One region of the Streptomyces sp. NPDC127038 genome, then DNA from elsewhere that is predicted to be linked to it. Evidence: riboswitches for the same ligand, from Rfam matches in the RefSeq annotation. Region 1 holds a riboswitch; each other region holds the start of a gene.

Region 1 (3,900 bases):
GTGAGCTGGGCGACCTCGTCGAGATTCGGGGTGGCCACCGTCGCCCGCGGCAACAGCCGGGTCCGTACGGCCTCCAGCGCGTCGTCGGCCAGCAGCTTGTCCCCGTGCTTGGAGACGCTCACCGGGTCCACGACGACCGGGGCGCCCACGTCGGACAGCAACTCGGCGACAGCGGTGACGAGTCCGGGCGACGAGAGCATCCCCGTCTTCACCGCCTGGACCCCGATGTCGTCGACGACACTGCGGTACTGGGCCCGTACCGCGTCCTCGGACAGCTCCCAAGCCCCCTGCACACCCACGGAGTTCTGTGCCGTCACGGCGGTCAGCACGCTCATCCCGTGGGCGCCGAGCGCGAGCATGGTCTTCAGGTCGGCCTGGATTCCTGCGCCTCCGCCGGAGTCGGATCCGGCGATCGTCAGGACGCGGGGCGGTGCGGTCATACGGGGAGTTCCTCTCGGGTTCGGCCACGGGCGCGAGGGCCCCGGCCGGCGGAGCGGCGGGCGGGCGGTCCCTCAGACGCGACGGCGCAGCCGCAGCGGGGCGTAGAGGGCGAGGGCGACGAGGAACGCCACGTAGTAGGAGAGATCGGCGCCGTGCAGCGCGTCGGCCACCGGACCGACGTACAGGCTCGTGTCCATGAACGGCACGGCCGCGCCGAACGCCCCCGCGAAGGCCACGAGCGAGATCCGCCCCGAACGCGGACGGGCCGTCTCGGCGGCGATGTCGAGCGGGGCTCCGCCGCGCTCCCGCCCGCGGGCGATCCAGTCGACGACGACGATCGCGACGAACCCGGGGATCCAGTAGCCCACGAACAGCAGCACGTTCTGGAAGCGGGCCGTGGTGTCGGCGGCGTGCATCCACAGCACCAGCGGGAAGCCGAGCGCGGCGGCCAGCGCGGCGGCCACCGGGCGCGGGATCCGGACTCCCAGCGTCTGGAGGGCGAGGGAACCGCTGTAGTCGTTCATCGCGTTGCTGCACACCGCGGCCAGCGCCACGGCCAGCAGCCCGAACGCGCCCGCGGCACCGCCGCCCAGCAGGGTGTCCACGCCCGCCGCCGTCTGGTCGGTCAGCACCGACGCACCCCACAGACCGAGGACCTGCACGGCGACGAACGACGTGACCAGTCCGAGCAGGGTGCACCAGAACATCTTCGGGCGGGACGTGTCACGGGGCAGATAGCGGCTGAAGTCCGACGCGTACGGGGCCCAGGACAGCGACAGGCTCAGCGCGATGGTGCTGGTGAGCACGAACGCGCCCGCGCGGTCGGCGCCGGACGCGGAGCCCGTCGTCGCGGGGTGGACCCCGCCGAGCATCCGCCAGGCGATCACCGCGAAGGCCACGGCGAGCACGAACGTCATGACGATCTGGAGGCGGTGGATGGCCTCGTAGCCGAGCACGCCCAGAGCGCCCTGGGCCACCATCATGACCAGGACACCGGCCCAGAACGGCCAGCCGCACAGCCGGGCCAGCGCGTCCCCGCCGAACAGGCCGATCAACGCGTCCCAGGCGACCGAGGACAGCCACTGGAGCAGCCCGGGCAGTGCCACCGACCTGCCGAACGCGAGCCGTGCGAGCGGGAGTTGGCCGGTGCCCGTGAGCCCGCCCCAGGTGCTGAGGGCGGCGGTGGGCAGTGCGCCGAGCACGGTCCCGAGGACGACCGCCGCGAGGGCGGTGGTGAAGTCCAGGCCGAGCGTGACGCCGATGGTGCCGGTGAACACGCCCGTCATCGTCAGGTTCGGGGCGAACCACACGGTGAACAGGCGCCCGGCCCCGCCGTAACGGTTGCTCTCGGGGACCGGCTCGATGCCGTGCCCCTCCACCCGCAGGTCGCCGGGTGCGGCGGGCATCCGCCCGTCGAAGACGGCGGGCCGGCCGTCGGCGGGCAGCCCGCCGGAAACATGCGCCAATGGCATGGAAGACATCCCTCCGCCAGTACGAACTGGTTCAGGTTCGACGGGTGTGATCTCAGCCCTCGCAGGGCACCCCGTGTCCGGTACGACGGACACCCTAACCGTTCCCGGCGACGGAGCGGGAGCGGGTCCTCACTCGCCCGGACCGGCGCGCGCCCGCGCGTGCTCCGGTTCATTCGAACGGTGCGGGCGGACTGGTTCGCAGCGCGGCGCGTGCCGCCCCTCGGTACTGTCGGAAGTGATCGCCGCTCGCGCTCCGCTCCCGGGTTCCCGGACACCGGTGGCCGGGCGGAAGGAGGCAGGGTGCCGTGACCGTGATCTCCCTGAAGTCCGCGCAGGTGCGGGAAGGGCTCGCCCTCCCGTACGCCGAAGCCGGGTACCCCAGTGGTACACCGGTCGTCTTCGTGCACGGTCTGGGCGACTCCTGGTGGTCCTTCGAGCCCCTGCTGCGGCGCCTGCCGGCGTCCCTGCACGGCTACGCGCCCACCCAGCGCGGGCACGGCGACGCCGACCGTCCCGCGGAGGGCTACGCTCCCGACGACTTCGCCGCCGACCTGGTGGCCTTCCTGGACGCCGTCGAGATCCCCCGGGCCGTGCTGGTCGGGGCGTCCAGCGGCGGTGTTCCGGCCCGGGTCGTGGCCGGCAGCCATCCCGACCGCATCGCGGGCCTGGTGCTGCTCGGTGTCCCCGGCACCCTCGCGGACAAGCCTGCCGTCACCGCACTGGTGAGCGCGATGGAAGCCCTGTCCGATCCGGTGCCGCGCGCGTTCGTGGAGGACTTCCTGGCCGACACGGTGGCCCGCCCGATCGCCCGGGGTTTCGTCGAGACCATGGTCGAGGAGAATCTGAAGCTTCCGGCGCACGTCTGGAAGGACACCGCGCGCGGGCTCCTCGACACCGATCTCCGCGCGACCCTCGGCGGCATCCTGGTGCCCACGCTCGTCGTCTGGGGAGAACAGGACGAGTTCCTGCCGCGCGAGGACCAGCAGACGATCCTGGACGCCGTCCACGGCGCCGACTTCCTCGCCTACCCGGAGACCGGGCACTCCGTCCACTGGGAACAGCCCGAACGGGTGGTCGCCGACCTCGCCGCGTTCGTCACGCGGATCGAGCACCCGGGCACGCGGTAGGCGCCCCGCCCCTGCCGGTTGACGCGATCTGTACCCCGGCCGTCCGCCGATGCCCACCGGCGTATCTCCGCATGGCATGCTCATGCTCCCCACAGGAAGGGACCACGTGCCATGAGACCGAGCCGACGCTCCCTGCTCGCCGCCACCGCCGTACTGGGAACCGTCTTCGCCGTGCCCGCGCCCGCGCGCGCCGCCGACGTCCCCACCCCGGGCGCCTATTACGTCCAGAGCGCCGTCACGGGACTGAACGCCGCCGACAGTTCGGGGGCGGTCGTCCAGCACAATCCGAGGGGCAACGAGGACCACCAGCAGTGGACCCTCCGCCAGAGTGGATCCTCCTACGTGCTCGAAAGCGCCGACACCGCGGGCAGTTGTCTGGGCCGCTCGGGAGACCAGGCCCGGACCGTCGCCTGTACGAGCGCCGACGCCGCCTGGGAGGTGGCGCCGGCCGGCGCCGACCAGTACACGCTCAAAGTCCCGGGAACGAACAGCTACTTGACGGTCACAGACAAGACCGCCGGTGCCAACTACCCGGCCCAGCTGGCCGTCGGCTCCTCGGGCGGCCTCGCCTCCTGGTACCTCACCCCGGTCACGCCCCAGACCCGGCCGATGCCGGCCCAGGACCAGCGGACCCTGGACCAGGTCACGTTCCTCACCGCCCACAACGCCTACGCGAACGGCGTGGACGGCGGATTCGCCCCGCCCTTCGTCAACTTCTTCCCGAACCAGAACCGCGGCATCAACCAGCAACTCGCCGACGGTGTACGAGGGTTCATGCTCGACCTGCACCAGACGCCCGACGGCGCGATCCTCTGTCACGACAGCTGCACACTCGTCAGCAAGCCGGTCGCGCTCTGGGT
Region 2 (3,900 bases), on a different contig from region 1:
AGAGCCCGTCCGGCACCTCCGCTTCGACCGACGAGTGACGACGGTGTTCCTCCACTCGCGTGGGAAGCCCGAGGGCGGACAGCCGGGCGGCGATGGCCGCCGCGCTAACTTCCGAAGCGGGCACAGGACAGCCTCCGTCACCAGCGATCACTTTCAGTGAAGCTAGTTAACTAGATTAGGGCTAGTGGACTAGATTTTCCATATGCCTGAGCAGCCGCCCTATCTCCGCATCGCCGACGAACTCCGGCGCCGGATCGCGGAGCACGTATGGGAGCCGGGTGACCGTCTGCCCTCTCGCACCCAGATCGGCCAGGAGTGCGGCGTGGGCGAGAACGTGGTGCGCCGGGCGCAGGAGCTGCTGATCTCCCAGGGGTTGTTGGAGGGGCGCGCCGGATCGGGTACGTACGTCGCCGAGCCCCGGCAGCGGGTGCGGGTGGTCCGGTCGGCGGCGCGACGGGTCACCGTTCCGAGCCGACATGAGGGACATTGGCAGGGCGGGGGACTGGGAGAGTCGGACCGACGCCAAGGTGCCGGCGCCCGCAGACATCGCCGCGCGGCTCGGGATCGCGGAGGGCGAGCTGTGCGTCCGGACCACGTACGAGTTCCTGGCGGACGGCAAGCCGGTGCAGCTCTCGACGAGCTGGGAGCCGTACGACCTCACCGCGGGCACGCTCGTCGTCCTCCCCGAGGGAGGCCCGCATGCCGGAGCCGGTGTCGTGAAGCGCATGGCCGCGATCGGGGTCACCATCAGCCACGCCGTGGAGCAGCCGGAACCGCGGACGGCGACCGCCGATGAGGCGTCGTTGCTCGGCATCCAGAAGGCGGCGCTGGTCACGCACATCCGGCGGACGTACTACAGCGACGACGGACGGCCCGTCGAGACGGCGGACATCGTGGTGCCCGTCGCTCACTGCGAGATCGTCTACGAGATTCCGATCAATCGTTGATCCTCAGTGGAGGCGGGGGTGGTCGTGGGTGTTGACGCCCGGCGACCGCCCGCGACTCCTCTCCTTCTCCTGTTCGTGGCCGGTCAGAGGCTCCGTCCAAGATCATTCCTGGGCCGTCCCTGGGCCGTGCGAGGTCGGCAGAAGCTGACAGGGACTGCCCGGCGGTGACCGCTCCCACCCCGCTCTGGCCTGGGGCCCCGCAGATGATCTGCCACACTGGACGTGTTATGCCTGCACCCGGAGAACTCACTTTTGTCGCGCCGCGCGGAGCCAAGAAGCCGCCGCGGCACCTTGCCGATCTCACGCCCGCCGAGCGCAAAGAGGCGGTTGCCGCGATCGGTGAGAAGCCGTTTCGTGCCAAGCAGCTCTCGCAGCACTACTTCGCCCGGTACGCGCACGACCCCGCCCAGTGGACGGACATCCCCGCCGCCTCGCGCGGCAAGCTCCAGGAGGCGCTGCTTCCCGAGCTGATGACCGTCGTGCGGCACCTGTCGACCGACCAGGACACCACCCGCAAGACCCTCTGGCGGCTCTTCGACGGCACGCTCGTCGAGTCCGTGCTGATGCGCTACCCGGACCGGGTCACGATGTGCATCAGCTCGCAGGCGGGCTGCGGGATGAACTGCCCGTTCTGCGCCACGGGACAGGCGGGCCTCGACCGCAACCTGTCGACCGGCGAGATCGTGCACCAGATCGTGGACGGCATGCGGGCGCTGCGTGACGGCGAGATCCCCGGGGGCCCGGCGCGGCTGAGCAACATCGTCTTCATGGGGATGGGCGAGCCGCTCGCCAACTACAAGCGCGTGGTCGGCGCGATCCGCGCCCTCACCGACCCCGAGCCGGACGGGCTCGGGCTGTCGCAGCGCGGTATCACCGTCTCGACGGTCGGCCTCGTCCCCGCGATCAACCGGTTCGCGGACGAGGGCTTCAAGTGCCGGCTCGCGATCTCCCTGCACGCCCCGGACGACGAGCTGCGCGACACCCTCGTCCCCGTGAACACGCGCTGGCAGGTGCGTGAGGTGCTGGACGCCGGCTGGGGGTACGCGGACCGGTCCGGGCGTCGGCTGTCCATCGAGTACGCCCTGATCCGCGACATCAACGACCAGGCGTGGCGTGGTGACCGGCTCGGCCGGATGCTCAAGGGCAAGCCCGTACACGTCAACCTCATCCCGCTGAACCCGACCCCGGGCTCGAAGTGGACCGCCTCGCGGCCCGAGGACGAGAAGGCCTTCGTCGAGGCCATCGCGGCCCACGGCGTCACGGTGACCGTCCGGGACACCCGGGGCCAGGAGATCGACGGAGCGTGTGGTCAGCTCGCCGCGACCGAGCGGTAGGCTGAACCGAGTCGGTCCCCCGCCCATCGCGGGGTCCGGCAGCGCCGCGGCCGGACGGTCCGACGTCCGGCGGCGGCACCGTCCGACATCTTCATATTCCGACAGGGGAGCGCCACAGCGCTGAGAGTGCGGGACAGACCGCAGACCCTCTGAACCTTGCCCAGGTCATTCTGGGTAGGAAGTTCGGTCATTACTCAAGCTGTTGCGCCCTGCCCGGGAACCGTCAGAGGTCCCGGGCAGGGCCGCGTCTCTTCCTGGTCACCCAGGAGGAATTCAGTGAGCATCACCACCACCATCGGCGGCGGCAGAAGGTTCGCCGTCATGGCCGCGGGCCTCGGCCTCGTCGCGCTGCCCGCGCTGTCCGCGTGCGGTTCGTCCGGCGCCGCCGGCTCGGGCGACTCGAAGACGGTCACGCTCGTCAGCCACGACTCGTGGGCCGTGTCGAAGAACGTGCTCGCGGACTTCGAGAAGCAGTCCGGCTACAAGGTCCGCGTCCTCAAGGACGGCGACGCGGGCCAGGCCGTGAACAAGGCCATCCTGACCAAGGACAACCCCCAGGGCGACGTCTTCTTCGGCGTCGACAACACCCTGCTCTCCCGAGCGCTCGACAACGGGCTCTTCCAGCCGTACGCGGCCAAGGGCGCGGACCGGATCAAGCCGGAGTACCGGACCGACCAGGCCGAGCACCGGGTCACCCCCATCGACACCGGCGACATCTGCGTCAACTACGACAAGGCCTGGTTCGCCCGGCACAGGATCGCGCCGCCGAAGTCCTTCGACGACCTGGTCAAGCCCGCGTACAAGAACCTCCTGGTCACGGAGAACGCCGCCACGTCCTCGCCCGGCCTCGGCTTCCTGCTCGGGTCCGCCGCCCACTACGGCGACGCGGGCTGGCAGGACTACTGGAAGAAGCTCAAGGCCAACGGCGTGAAGGTCGTGGACGGCTGGGAGCAGGCGTACAACGACGAGTTCTCGGGCTCCGCCGGCGGCAAGAAGGCCAAGGCGGACCGCCCGCTCGTGGTCTCGTACGCCTCCTCGCCGCCCGCCGAGGTCATCTACGGCGACCCCAAGCCCACCACGGCCCCCACCGGCGTCGCGGACGGCACCTGTTTCCGGCAGGTGGAGTACGCGGGCCTGCTCAGCCACGCGGCCAACGCCAAGGGCGGCAAGGCGTTCCTGGACTTCCTGCTCACCAAGGAGTTCCAGGAGGACATGCCGCTCAACATGTTCGTCTACCCGGTCCGTGAGGGCGCGCGGGTGCCCGCCGAGTTCACGCAGTACGGTCCGCAGGCCAAGGATCCCGAGATCCTGGCGCCCGCGAAGATCGCCGCCGACCGCGACCAGTGGGTCAAGTCGTGGACCTCGCTCGTACTGAAGTAGCGGACGCGGACGCGAGGGCTGCGGCGGAGGCCGGCGCTCCGACGGCGACGGGCGGCCCCGGCAGCCCCGGCGGCGACGGCGGCCCCGGCAGCACCGGCAGCCCCGGCGGAGCCGACGGGCGGCCCGGTGCCGCCCCGGCCGGCCGCGCGGCCCGCCGCGGGAACGCCGCACGGTTCGCCCTGATGGCGCTGCCCGTCGCGTTCTTCGCCGTGTTCTTCGCCTACCCCGTCGCCGCGATC
Region 3 (3,900 bases), on a different contig from region 1:
CGTGCCGGACGGTCTCTATCAGGTCAGACGGCGAGCGCCTGGGCGCGGCGCTTCACCTCCGTGCCGCGATTCTCGCTCAGGGCCTGCGCGGGGGTGCCGGGCAGGGTCGGGTCGGGGGTGAAGAGCCACTCGAGGGCCTCTTCGTCGGAGAAGCCGTCGTCCCTCAGGAGCGTCAGGGTGCCGGCCAGGCCCTTGACTACCTTCTGCTCGTCCACGTCGATGAAGTCGGCGGGGACGTGCAGCGCGCGGTTCTCACCACGGCGTACGGCGATCAGCTGGCCTTCCTTGACCAGCTGCCGGACGCGCGTCACCTCGACGCCGAGCTGTTCGGCGATGTCGGGGAGGGTGAGCCAGGCGGGGACGAGAGCATCGATCTTTGCGTCAATCTCGGTCACGGGACAAGCGTGCCATCCCGGACCGACAGTCGGAAGCCGAGGGCGTCCGTACCGGGGTTCCCGGTCAGGCCGTGGCGCCCTTCAGGGGCCTCGCCGGGTCCGCGAGCAGCTCCGGGTCCATGGCCGCGCCCGCCTCGATCAGCCGGCGGCCCTGGGCGAGATCCCTCGGGCGGCCCACCGCGAGCAGGGCGACGAGCCGCGTCCCGCGCAGCCAGCACACCGACCAGGAGGCGCCCGAGGGGTCGCCGCGCCACACCAGGGTGTCGGCGGGCGTGTGGTGGCCGACGTACTGCACGAAGCGGCCGAACTGCTCGGACCAGAAGTAGGGCACCGGGTCGTAGGCGGCGGGCGTCTCCCCGACGATGTTCAGGGCGACCGTGCGGGGGCCCTGGAGGGCGTTGTCCCAGTGGTGGACGAGGAGGCGTTCCTCGTAGCGCCCGGACGGGAAGGAGGCGCAGTCGCCGACCGCGTAGACGTCCGGCACGGAGGTGCGCAGGTGGTCGTCGGCGACGATCTCCCGGTGGGCGCCGAGCTCGATGCCGGACCCGGCGGTCCAGGCGGTGGCCGGACGCGCGCCGATCCCGACCACGACGGCGTCCGCGGGCACCCGGGAGCCGTCGTCCAGGACGACCGCGCCCGGCTCGACGCGCTCCACGCGCGCGCCGGTGCGCAGCGAGGCCCCGCTGTCCGCGTACCAGCCGGCCATCGGAGCGGCGACCTCGGCCGGCAGCGCTCCGGCGAGCGGCCGGTCGGCGGCCTCGACGACGGTGACCGCGCAGCCCGCCTCGCGCGCCGCCGTGGCGAACTCGGCGCCGATCCAGCCCGCTCCGACCACCACGATGTCGTGCTGCCGGGCGAGGACGGGACGCAGCCGGTCGGCGTCGTCCAGGGTGCGCAGCAGATGCACCCCGGGCACCCCTTCGGCGCCGGGGAGCCGGATCGGCTCGGCCCCGGTGGCGACGACCAGGACGTCGTACGGGACGGGTCCCGCGTCGGTGTCCAGTTCGTGCTCGCCGGGGCGCACCCCGAGGGCCTCGCTGCCCAGTCTCAGGTCGATGTCCAGGGACTCGAAGTCGACGTCGAAGGCGGAGCCCTCGGACTTGCCGAGGAGGACGGCCTTGGAGAGCGGCGGCCTGTCGTAGGGCTGATGCGGCTCCGCGCCGATCAGCGTGACGGTGCCCGTGAAGCCCTGTTCGCGCAGGGCGACCGCGGTCTGCACCCCGGCCATGCCCGCGCCCACCACGACGACCCGCCGTACCGCGGACCCCCGCGGCGGGGACTGTGCCTGCGTCTGATCGCTCACCTGATCACCATAGACACGTGACGATCCGTCAGTCAGCGCACGTGCTCGGTGACCTGTTGCACACCGCCGGTCCCGCGCGGTCCCCGGCCGTGCCCGGCCAGGCTCCGGGGGCGGCGGCGGGGCCGCCGGGCGCCGCGCCGCGGGCGGAGGCTCCCTTACCGGCACGGAGGGGGGCGGGCTAGGGTGGCCGACGTAAAGCACTCGCGGGAGCCCGGACGAACCGGGCTGAGAGGGAGGCTGGGCGGCCTCCGACCGTACGAACCTGATCCGGGTCATGCCGGCGAAGGGAGGGGCTGGACGCCCATGCCGTCTGCACGTTCGTCGGACGTCCTCGTCGTCGGGGGCGGGATCATCGGTCTGGTGACGGCCTGGCGGGCCGCGCAGCGCGGGCTGGACACCGCGCTGGTGGACCCCGAGCCGGGCGGCGGGGCCGCCCGGGTCGCGGCCGGGATGCTGGCCGCCGTCACCGAGCTGCACTTCGGCGAGGAGACCCTGCTGGGCCTCAACCTCGCCTCGGCGCGCCGCTATCCGGACTTCGCCGCCGAGCTCACCGAGGCCACCGGCCAGGACCTCGGCTACCGCAGGTCGGGCACGCTGGCCGTGGCGCTGGACGCCGACGACCGCGCCCATCTGCGGGAACTGCACGCGCTCCAGGTCCGGTCGGGGCTGGAGTCGGAGTGGCTCAGCGGCCGCGAGTGCCGCCGTCTGGAGCCGATGCTGGCGCCCGGGGTGCGCGGCGGCCTGCGGGTGGACGGCGACCACCAGATCGACCCCCGCAGGCTCGCGGGAGCCCTGGTCACCGCGTGCGAGCGGGCCGGGGTGAGCGTGCACCGGACCTGGGCGGAGCGTCTGACCGTCGTACGGGAGCGGGCCACCGGGGTCGTCACCGCCGAGGGCACCGCGCTCGCCGCGGACCGGGTGGTGCTCGCCGGAGGCAGCCTCAGCGGGCGGCTGGCGGGCGTCCCGGACGACGTGGTGCCGCCGGTGCGGCCGGTCAAGGGCCAGGTGCTGCGGCTCACCGTGCCCCCTCGGTACGCCCCGTTCCTGAACCGGACCGTGCGGGCCGTGGTGCGCGGCAGCCACGTGTACCTGGTGCCGCGCGAGAACGGCGAGCTGGTGGTGGGCGCGACCAGCGAGGAACTGGGCTGGGACACCACGGTGACGGCGGGCGGCGTGTACGAGCTGCTGCGCGACGCGCACGAGCTGGTCCCCGGGATCACCGAGCTGCCGCTCACCGAGACGCGCGCGGGGCTGCGCCCCGGCTCGCCGGACAACGCGCCGCTGCTCGGCCCGAGCGCGCTGGAGGGCCTGCTGCTGGCCACCGGCCACTACCGCAACGGCGTGCTGCTGACGCCGGTGACCGGCGACGTGATGGCCCATGTCCTGACCACCGGCGAACTCCCCGCCGAAGCCCGCCCCTTCACCCCGCTGCGCTTCGGCGCCCAGGCCCGCACGGAGCTGCCCGTATGAACGTCGTCGTCAACGGGGAGCGCCGGCTGGTCGCCGCGGGCACCGCTCTGGACGCGATCGTCGCGACCCTGACCCCCTCGTCGTCCGGGGTGGCCGCCGCCCTGAACGAGACCGTCGTCCCGCGCGCGCAGTGGTCGTCCACCGCGCTCGCCGAGGGCGACCGCGTCGAAGTCCTCACCGCCGTCCAAGGAGGCTGAACCATGGCAGACGATCCCTTCGTCCTCGGCGGTACGGCCTACGCGTCGCGCCTGATCATGGGGACGGGCGGCGCGCCCAGCCTCGACGTGCTGGAGCGCTCCCTGGTGGCGTCCGGCACGGAGCTGACGACGGTCGCGATGCGGCGCGTGGACGCCTCCGTGCACGGCTCGGTGCTGTCGGTGCTGGCCCGGCTCGAGATCCGGGTCCTGCCGAACACGGCGGGCTGCTACACCGCGGGCGAGGCCGTGCTGACCGCGCGGCTGGCGCGCGAGGCGCTGGGCACCGACCTGGTCAAGCTGGAGGTCATCGCCGACGAGCGCACCCTGCTGCCCGATCCGATCGAGCTGCTCGACGCGGCGGAGACCCTGGTCGACGACGGCTTCACCGTGCTGCCGTACACGAACGACGACCCGGTGCTGGCGCGGAAGCTGGAGGACGTCGGCTGTGCGGCGATCATGCCGCTCGGCTCGCCCATCGGGTCCGGGCTCGGGATCCGCAACCCGCACAACTTCGAGCTGATCGTCGAGCGCGCGG
Region 4 (3,900 bases), on a different contig from region 1:
GCTGCTGATCGACGGAGTGGGCAGGCCGTGTGGCGACGGTGATGTGCACATCGCTCCGGCCGACCCGGAGGCGCTCGGCGAGGTACTGATCCGGCTTCAGGTCGGCGCCGATCACGCGCTGTTCCGGTCCGGGACCGCGCCGCTCGTCGCGTTCCTCGACCGCACGGACAGGCTCGTGCCGCTCGGACAGGAGCGCTCCCTCGAAGGCTTCGACACCTCGCTCGACACGGTCCTCGACCGCATCCTCACCGAGGAGCAGAGCGCGGGCTGACGCCGCGGCCGGCCCGGAGCGGAGTAACGCTTCCTCACGCGGTGCGCCGGAGCAGGATGGTTTCAGCGCTTCCCGGCGGCGGTCAGTGCTTGCGGCGTCGTCCCTTCCCGCTGCGTGCCGGGGTCCTGGCGGCCGCGGCCTGGGCGGGGACCGTCGCACCGCCGTCGCGGTCCGCGGCGACCACCAGGGCGGCCAGCGCGGTCGTCACCGGCACGGCCGCCACCAGCCCGATCGATCCGACCAGCGTGCGCACGATCTCCTCCGCGACCAGTTCGCTGTTGGCGACCGTGTCCACGCTGCTCTGCGCGATCGAGAAGAGCAGCAGCAGTGGCAGCGCGGCGCCCGCGTAGGCCAGGACGAGGGTGTTGACGACCGAGGCGATGTGGTCGCGGCCGATGCGGATGCCCGCGCGGTACAGCCCGCGCCAGCCCATCGTGGGGTTCGCCTCGTGCAGCTCCCAGACCGCGGACGTCTGCGTCACCGTCACGTCGTCCAGGACGCCGAGCGAACCGATGATGACACCGGCCAGCAGCAGACCGCTCATGTCGATGGACGGGAACAGACCGTGGATCAGGCCGGTGCTGTCGTCGGTGTTGCCGGTCAGCAGGGCCCAGTCGATGAAGAACGAGCCCAGGAGACCGATCAGCATCAGGGACAGCAGGGTGCCGACCACCGCCACGGAGGTCCGGGCCGACAGGCCGTGACACATGTAGAGCGCGATCAGCATGATCGCGCTGGATCCCACGACGGCCACGAGCAGCGGGTTCGAGCCCTGAAGGATCGCGGGCAGGATGAAGAAGTTCAGGATCATGAAGCTGATGGCCAGGGCGACCAGCGCCATGACTCCGCGCATCCGCCCGATCACCACGACGACCAGGGCGAAGATCACGGCGAGCAGTGTCAGGGGCAGCTTCCGGTTCGCGTCCGTGACCGAGTACTGGAGGTCCTTGGGGGCGGAGGGCTCGTAGGCGACGACGACCTTCTCGCTCTGGTGCAACTGCCGTGACTGGTCCGGCTGGACGATCTCGGTGAACGTGCGGCCCTTGTCCTTCCCGGTGTCGACCCGGACTGTGGCCTTCTTGCAGTCCCCCGCCGTCCCGCGCCGGGCGGCCGAGCCCCCGGTGCCTGAGGTGTCGCCCAGCGAGCCCGCCGAAGAGGCGTTCACGGACTTGCAGTCCACCTGGTCGATCTTCGTGACGGTCGCCTGCTGGGTCTGCCGGTCGAAGCCGACACCGGTGCGCTCGTGGGCCGGAGCGCCGCCGGGCCACAGCACCACGAGCCCCACGACGACCGCGGCCGCGAAGGGGATCAGCACCGCGGCGATGACCTTGCGCAGATGCCGGGAGACCGGTGCGGCGGGGCCGTGACTGTGGGAATGCCCGTGCCCGTGCCCGGCGTTCGCGGGCTCGTCGCGCCCGCGCCGCGGACCCGGACCGTGGTCGTGGCCGTCCTCGGAACCGTGGTGATCGTTCTCCGGCCCGTGTCCGTGTCCTCGGCCGTGCTCCGGACCGTGTTCGTGCCCCGGCCCGTGCCCGCTGCCGGGGCCCTGCCCGCGGCCGCCGTCGGAGCCGGGACGCCGCGGTGGCTCGGGCGGAGGGAACGGATGCTGCCGGGTCGTGGTCACCGCCCGATCATCGCAAGAACGTCAAGGGCCCTCTGTTCACCGCGCCAGACATGACGCTAGCGTGGAGGCACCTTTGCACACGCGGGAGCTCGGAGCACCGGGCTGAGAGGGCGCTGACCTCCGTCTTCGCGATGTTTCACATGAAACATCGGCGATCGGAAGCCGCTGCGTCGACCGCTGAACCTGTTACCGGGTAATGCCGGCGTAGGGAGTAGGTCTCATGACCGACAAGGATGTACGCACGCCTGCCTTCGGCCGGACGGACGGGGTCTCCCCGGCGTCTGCGAACGGCCAGGACGGACGGTCCATCGGCTGGCACAAGGCGTACGTCGGGGGCACGCGCCCCGATCTGCGGGTGCCGGTTCGCCAGGTGCACCTCACCAACGGGCAGTCCGTGACGCTGTACGACACCTCGGGGCCGTACACCGATCCGGCCGTCGACACCGATGTGCGCAGGGGGCTGGCCCCGTTGCGCGAGAACTGGATCATCGGCCGCGGAGACACCGAGGAGTACGCGGGCCGTCCCGTCCGTCCCGAGGACGACGGGATCAAGCACACGGCCCCACGCGGAGGACTGCGCAATCTCGACGCGGTCTTCCCCGGCCGGCCCCGTCAGCCCCGCCGTGGGCGTCCCGGGCAGCCGGTCACCCAGCTCGCCTACGCGCGACGCGGTGAGATCACCCCCGAGATGGAGTTCGTGGCGGTCCGCGAGAACGTCGCCCCCGAGGTCGTACGGGAGGAGATCGCCGCAGGCCGGGCGGTGCTGCCGGTGAACGTCAACCACCCGGAGATCGAGCCGATGATCATCGGCAAGCGGTTCCTGGTGAAGGTCAACGCCAACATCGGCAATTCCGCGGTCACTTCCTCCATCGAGGAGGAGGTCGAGAAGATGACCTGGGCGACCCGCTGGGGCGCGGACACGGTCATGGACCTGTCCACCGGCCGCAACATCCACACCACACGCGAGTGGGTGCTGCGCAACTCCCCCGTCCCCATCGGGACCGTGCCGCTCTATCAGGCACTGGAGAAGGTCGACGGCCGCGCCGAGGAACTGACCTGGGAGATCTACAAGGACACCGTCATCGAGCAGGCCGAGCAGGGCGTGGACTACATGACGGTCCACGCGGGCGTGCGCCTGGCGTACGTACCGCTCACCGCGAACCGCAAGACGGGCATCGTCTCGCGCGGTGGATCGATCATGGCCGCCTGGTGCCTCGCGCACCACGAGGAGTCGTTCCTGTACGAGAACTTCGAGGAGCTCTGCGAGATCCTCGCCGCGTACGACGTCACCTACTCGCTGGGCGACGGGCTGCGGCCGGGTTCCATCGCCGACGCCAACGACGCCGCGCAGTTCGCGGAGTTGAGGACGCTCGGGGAACTCAACAAGGTCGCGAAGCGTTTTCAGGTCCAGACGATGATCGAAGGCCCGGGCCATGTCCCGATGCACAAGATCAAGGAGAACATCGACCTTCAGCAGGAGATCTGTGATGAAGCTCCGTTCTATACCCTCGGCCCGCTGACGACGGACGTCGCGCCCGCGTACGACCACATCACGTCCGGCATCGGTGCCGCGATGATCGCCTGGTGGGGCACGGCCATGCTCTGCTACGTCACGCCCAAGGAGCACCTGGGCCTGCCCGATCGTGACGACGTCAAGACCGGCGTCATCACCTACAAGATCGCCGCCCATGCGGCCGATCTCGCCAAGGGCCACCCGGGTGCGCAGGAATGGGACGACGCCCTCTCCGACGCCCGCTTCGAGTTCCGGTGGGAGGACCAGTTCAATCTGGCCCTCGACCCGGACACGGCACGGGAGTTCCACGACCGGACGCTGCCGGCCGAGCCCGCCAAGACGGCCCACTTCTGCTCCATGTGCGGGCCGAAGTTCTGCTCGATGAAGATCAGCCAGGACATCAACGAGCGGTTCGGCGGCGGAGTGGCCGAGGGCGCCTCCGCAGAGGAGATCTCCGAGGGCATGCTGCAGAAGTCCCGGGAGTTCGCGGAG

Evidence for each region. Region 1 has a riboswitch for thiamine pyrophosphate ahead of ACFWI4_RS05950 (purine-cytosine permease family protein). Riboswitches for the same ligand answer to the same signal wherever they lie in the genome.
Region 2: another riboswitch for thiamine pyrophosphate. It lies ahead of ACFWI4_RS12380 (thiamine ABC transporter substrate binding subunit); the one in region 1 lies ahead of ACFWI4_RS05950 (purine-cytosine permease family protein).
Region 3: another riboswitch for thiamine pyrophosphate. It lies ahead of thiO (glycine oxidase ThiO); the one in region 1 lies ahead of ACFWI4_RS05950 (purine-cytosine permease family protein).
Region 4: another riboswitch for thiamine pyrophosphate. It lies ahead of thiC (phosphomethylpyrimidine synthase ThiC); the one in region 1 lies ahead of ACFWI4_RS05950 (purine-cytosine permease family protein).

What each region holds. Positions count from the first base shown of each region.
Region 1 covers NZ_JBHXDQ010000005.1:161,563-165,462, forward strand. Annotated here, with positions in the region: gene thiD (bifunctional hydroxymethylpyrimidine kinase/phosphomethylpyrimidine kinase) at 1-440, opposite strand, end outside; gene ACFWI4_RS05950 (purine-cytosine permease family protein) at 513-1,913, opposite strand; TPP riboswitch at 1,905-1,997, opposite strand; gene ACFWI4_RS05955 (alpha/beta fold hydrolase) at 2,219-3,040, shown strand; gene ACFWI4_RS05960 (phospholipase) at 3,152-3,900, shown strand, end outside.
Region 2 covers NZ_JBHXDQ010000012.1:113,072-116,971, forward strand. Annotated here, with positions in the region: gene ACFWI4_RS12365 (hypothetical protein) at 1-124, opposite strand, end outside; partial or broken gene ACFWI4_RS12370 (GntR family transcriptional regulator) at 203-947, shown strand; gene rlmN (23S rRNA (adenine(2503)-C(2))-methyltransferase RlmN) at 1,175-2,281, shown strand; TPP riboswitch at 2,375-2,480, shown strand; gene ACFWI4_RS12380 (thiamine ABC transporter substrate binding subunit) at 2,603-3,661, shown strand; gene ACFWI4_RS12385 (ABC transporter permease) at 3,844-3,900, shown strand, end outside.
Region 3 covers NZ_JBHXDQ010000024.1:56,342-60,241, reverse strand. Annotated here, with positions in the region: gene ACFWI4_RS18820 (Rv2175c family DNA-binding protein) at 24-395, opposite strand; gene ACFWI4_RS18815 (NAD(P)/FAD-dependent oxidoreductase) at 460-1,698, opposite strand; TPP riboswitch at 1,892-2,004, shown strand; gene thiO (glycine oxidase ThiO) at 2,002-3,168, shown strand; gene thiS (sulfur carrier protein ThiS) at 3,165-3,365, shown strand; gene ACFWI4_RS18800 (thiazole synthase) at 3,369-3,900, shown strand, end outside.
Region 4 covers NZ_JBHXDQ010000033.1:62,565-66,464, forward strand. Annotated here, with positions in the region: gene ACFWI4_RS22760 (SsgA family sporulation/cell division regulator) at 1-271, shown strand, start outside; gene ACFWI4_RS22765 (YibE/F family protein) at 354-1,895, opposite strand; TPP riboswitch at 1,967-2,123, shown strand; gene thiC (phosphomethylpyrimidine synthase ThiC) at 2,116-3,900, shown strand, end outside.